Regions from separate parts of the Bacillus sp. PK3-067 genome, predicted to be linked through region 2. Evidence: a T-box and tRNA genes for the amino acid it is inferred to sense, from the RefSeq annotation. Region 2 holds a T-box; the other holds one or more tRNA genes.

Evidence for each region. A T-box is a leader RNA that pairs with one kind of tRNA and senses whether it is charged. The one in region 2 lies ahead of M1D73_RS22890 (valine--tRNA ligase), so its partner is inferred to be a tRNA-Val.
Region 1: it has a tRNA-Val gene. The T-box ahead of M1D73_RS22890 (valine--tRNA ligase) is inferred to sense a tRNA for this amino acid. The anticodon was not compared.

The regions. Positions count from the first base shown of each region.
Region 1 covers NZ_CP096490.1:740,357-742,606, reverse strand. The annotation lists tRNA gene M1D73_RS03780 (tRNA-Ser) at 1-19, opposite strand, end outside; tRNA gene M1D73_RS03775 (tRNA-Ala) at 40-112, opposite strand; tRNA gene M1D73_RS03770 (tRNA-Pro) at 129-202, opposite strand; tRNA gene M1D73_RS03765 (tRNA-Arg) at 213-286, opposite strand; tRNA gene M1D73_RS03760 (tRNA-Leu) at 290-378, opposite strand; tRNA gene M1D73_RS03755 (tRNA-Gly) at 395-469, opposite strand; tRNA gene M1D73_RS03750 (tRNA-Leu) at 499-579, opposite strand; tRNA gene M1D73_RS03745 (tRNA-Lys) at 594-669, opposite strand; tRNA gene M1D73_RS03740 (tRNA-Gln) at 674-748, opposite strand; tRNA gene M1D73_RS03735 (tRNA-Tyr) at 760-843, opposite strand; tRNA gene M1D73_RS03730 (tRNA-Val) at 852-927, opposite strand; rRNA gene rrf (5S ribosomal RNA) at 933-1,048, opposite strand; rRNA gene M1D73_RS03720 (23S ribosomal RNA) at 1,151-2,250, opposite strand, start outside.
Region 2 covers NZ_CP096490.1:4,449,658-4,451,907, forward strand. The annotation lists gene M1D73_RS22890 (valine--tRNA ligase) at 1-1,033, opposite strand, end outside; T-box leader at 1,071-1,302, opposite strand; gene ysxE (spore coat protein YsxE) at 1,553-2,250, opposite strand, start outside.

The sequences.
Region 1 (2,250 bases), 1.7 Mb from region 2:
CGAACTTGGGTATACCTCCGAGACATATATTAAATAAAGTGGAGCCTAGCGGGATCGAACCGCTGACCTCCTGCGTGCAAGGCAGGCGCTCTCCCAGCTGAGCTAAGGCCCCATGTTTTTTGGGAATATCGGGAAGACAGGATTTGAACCTGCGACCCCCTGGTCCCAAACCAGGTGCTCTACCAAGCTGAGCCACTTCCCGTTAATAAAAGCGCGCCCGAGAGGAGTCGAACCCCTAACCTCTTGATCCGTAGTCAAACGCTCTATCCAATTGAGCTACGGGCGCATATGGTGCCGAGGGCGGGGGTCGAACCCGCACGGTGGTCACCCACCGCAGGATTTTAAGTCCTGTGCGTCTGCCTGTTCCGCCACCCCGGCATGTCATATTGAAAATTGGAGCGGAAGACGGGATTCGAACCCGCGACCCCAACCTTGGCAAGGTTGTATTCTACCACTGAACTACTTCCGCAAGACATGTATGAGTTATTTTATTAAAAGTGCGGGTGAAGGGAGTCGAACCCCCACGCCAAAGGCGCTAGATCCTAAGTCTAGTGCGTCTGCCAATTCCGCCACACCCGCATATTTCATTAAAATGGTGAGCCATGAAGGACTCGAACCTTCGACCCTCTGATTAAAAGTCAGATGCTCTACCAACTGAGCTAATGGCTCTTAATGGCTGGGCTAGCTGGATTCGAACCAGCGCATGACGGAGTCAAAGTCCGTTGCCTTACCGCTTGGCTATAGCCCATTAATTAAGAATGGTGGAGGGGGGCAGATTCGAACTGCCGAACCCGAAGGAGCGGATTTACAGTCCGCCGCGTTTAGCCACTTCGCTACCCCTCCGACATATATGGTGGAGGATGACGGGATCGAACCGCCGACCCCCTGCTTGTAAGGCAGGTGCTCTCCCAGCTGAGCTAATCCTCCATTTTGCCTGGCAATGTCCTACTCTCACAGGGACAAGGTCCCAACTACCATCGGCGCTAGAGAGCTTAACTTCCGTGTTCGGTATGGGAACGGGTGTGACCTCTCTGCCATCATTACCAGACTGTATTCATTTAAGACAAGAATCATTTTAACTTATTTGACCTCGAAAGTCAACAAGTTTTTTATATTCTTTCAAAACTAGATAACATTTGCTACATATTATATGGTTAAGTCCTCGATCTATTAGTATTCGTCAGCTCCACATGTCACCATGCTTCCACCTCGAACCTATCAACCTGATCATCTTTCAGGGATCTTACTAGCTTACGCTATGGGAAATCTCATCTTGAGGGGGGCTTCATGCTTAGATGCTTTCAGCACTTATCCCTTCCGCACATAGCTACCCAGCTATGCCCTTGGCAGAACAACTGGTACACCAGCGGTGCGTCCATCCCGGTCCTCTCGTACTAAGGACAGCTCCTCTCAAATTTCCTACGCCCACGACGGATAGGGACCGAACTGTCTCACGACGTTCTGAACCCAGCTCGCGTACCGCTTTAATGGGCGAACAGCCCAACCCTTGGGACCGACTACAGCCCCAGGATGCGATGAGCCGACATCGAGGTGCCAAACCTCCCCGTCGATGTGGACTCTTGGGGGAGATAAGCCTGTTATCCCCGGGGTAGCTTTTATCCGTTGAGCGATGGCCCTTCCATGCGGAACCACCGGATCACTAAGCCCGACTTTCGTCCCTGCTCGACTTGTAGGTCTCGCAGTCAAGCTCCCTTATGCCTTTGCACTCTACGAATGATTTCCAACCATTCTGAGGGAACCTTTGGGCGCCTCCGTTACACTTTAGGAGGCGACCGCCCCAGTCAAACTGCCCACCTGACACTGTCTCCCGGGTCGATAAGACCCGTAGGTTAGAATTTCAATACAGTCAGGGCGGTATCCCACCAGCGCCTCCACCGAAGCTAGCGCTCCGGTTTCAATGGCTCCCGCCTATCCTGTACAAACTGTACCAAAATTCAATATCAGGCTACAGTAAAGCTCCACGGGGTCTTTCCGTCCTGTCGCGGGTAACCTGCATCTTCACAGGTACTATAATTTCACCGAGTCTCTGGTTGAGACAGTGCCCAAATCGTTACACCTTTCGTGCGGGTCGGAACTTACCCGACAAGGAATTTCGCTACCTTAGGACCGTTATAGTTACGGCCGCCGTTTACTGGGGCTTCAGTTCAGAGCTTCGCTTACGCTAACCCCTCTCCTTAACCTTCCAGCACCGGGCAGGTGTCACCCCCTATACTTCGCCTTACGGCTTCG
Region 2 (2,250 bases):
AATGCATATGTGGCTCGATTTCTACTAATACGCCAGCTTCTTGTAAGTCTTTTACTAATTCTTTACGGCATTCGAAACGATCCATACCGTTATACTTACCAGCTTTTTCGTTCATCGATCCATCTTCGTTCATTACTAAGATGCGTGGTAAGTCATGACGGTTACCTACTTCAAAGTCATTCGGGTCATGAGCTGGCGTAATTTTTACAACGCCCGTTCCGAAATCTTTTTCTACGTACTCATCAGCAATAATCGGAATCTCACGGCCTACGATTGGAAGTGTAACTGTTTTTCCGATTAAATGTTTGTAACGATCGTCTTCTGGATGAACTGCTACTGCTGTATCACCAAGCATCGTTTCTGGACGAGTAGTAGCAAGACGAATGTGACCAGAACCATCTGTTAACGGATAGTTCATATGGTAGAATGCACCTTGAACTTCTTTATGAATTACTTCAATATCAGAAAGAGCTGTACGTGTTGCTGGATCCCAGTTGATGATATATTCACCACGGTAAATTAAGCCTTTTTCGTATAATTGAACGAATACTTTATTAACCGCATCTGATAAACCTTTGTCTAATGTGAAGCGTTCACGAGAATAGTCTAGTCCTAAACCAACTTTCCCCCATTGTTGACGAATGTGAGAAGCGTACTCTTCTTTCCACTCCCAAGCTTTTTCAAGGAATTTTTCACGGCCAAGATCGTAACGTGAAATACCTTCTTCACGAAGTTTTCCTTCTACTTTCGCTTGTGTTGCGATACCAGCATGGTCCATTCCTGGAAGCCATAGTACATCGTATCCTTGCATACGCTTCGTACGAGTTAAAATATCTTGAAGAGTTGTATCCCAAGCATGACCTAAGTGTAACTTACCAGTTACGTTTGGAGGTGGAATTACAATTGTATACGGTTGTTTCTTCTCGTCTCCTGTTGCTTCAAAATATTTGCCTTCAAGCCACCATTGATAAAGGCCTTCTTCAACGGACATATGATCATATTTAGTTGGTAAATTCTTTTCCGTGTTTGACATTATTTTCCCTCCTTAAAATAAAAAATGTCCCTCATCCAAAAAGGACGAGGGACATCGCGGTACCACCTTTATTTACAAACAAATTCATAATTTGCTTATACTCTTAATTTGATAACGGACAAATCCGTCTTTTCCTAATAAGAACTATTCCGTTCAGAAAAGATGCTCCAGGGCTACCTTCTAACATAACTATCTAGAGAATCTCCCAGCTAATGATTCTCCTCTCTGAAGACGTTTCATGTTATACTCTTCCCCTTCAAGGCATTTATATGATTGTTAATTATTATATACAATAGTGTAAAAAACGAAACCTTATTCGTCAAGATAAATTTAAAACTACAGCTTTTGGTGCCAAAAAGAAGATAAGTAGAATCCTCTACTTATCTTCTTTACCCCGCTATTTGTGGGCAGTAAGACCTCCACCTCAAAACTCAGCTGAAGCAAAGAAGTTAGATGGGAGCCCTGGTGCCCGTAAACGCCCAATTAGTGAAGGCTAATCATCAGCGGGGAATGTTTACTTTATCCGTTCCCTTGCTGGGCAGCTTGTAATTGTGACAGGAAATATTCTATATTGCTAACGAGCCAATGCGATTGTTGCAAACTCTTTACTCCGCGCAGTTCATTTTCCTCGTTACGATTATCTCTTCTTTTCTTATAAGACTGGATTTGCCGAATAAATTGCGATGGATACGTCATATACGCAAACATAAGTAGTTGCTCTTCTTTCGTAAAAGGGAAATTTTTTTGATACATTTGAAACCATTCAAACCGATCACTTCTTGCGATTGGATATGTGTTTAAAGACCGTGAATAAAAACCTACTATATCTTGCACAGGCGTTGCAAACTTCGATTTTTCTAAACTAATAAAATAGCCATTCCGTTCATAGTCAAATAAAAAATGATTCAGTGACACATTACCATGCACAAAAGTAATACGCGTTTTCTCCTTTTCTTTCATCGCATCGTTCCACTCATTTAATTGCTTCGTTGCAAATTCACGCGCTCTCATTACATGATGATAGTACGTACAATATTGCAATTCAAACGGGGACATATACCATTTTGATTCAGATTCTACGAGAAACTCTTCTAACATCTCACCATCATTTTCCCAACGATCGGATATACTTGTATAATGTTTTTCTAAATCTTCTTCCGTATACGTTTCTTCCTTCACAGTTTTTTGATGCAACGTTCCAAGTGTCTGAAACATTT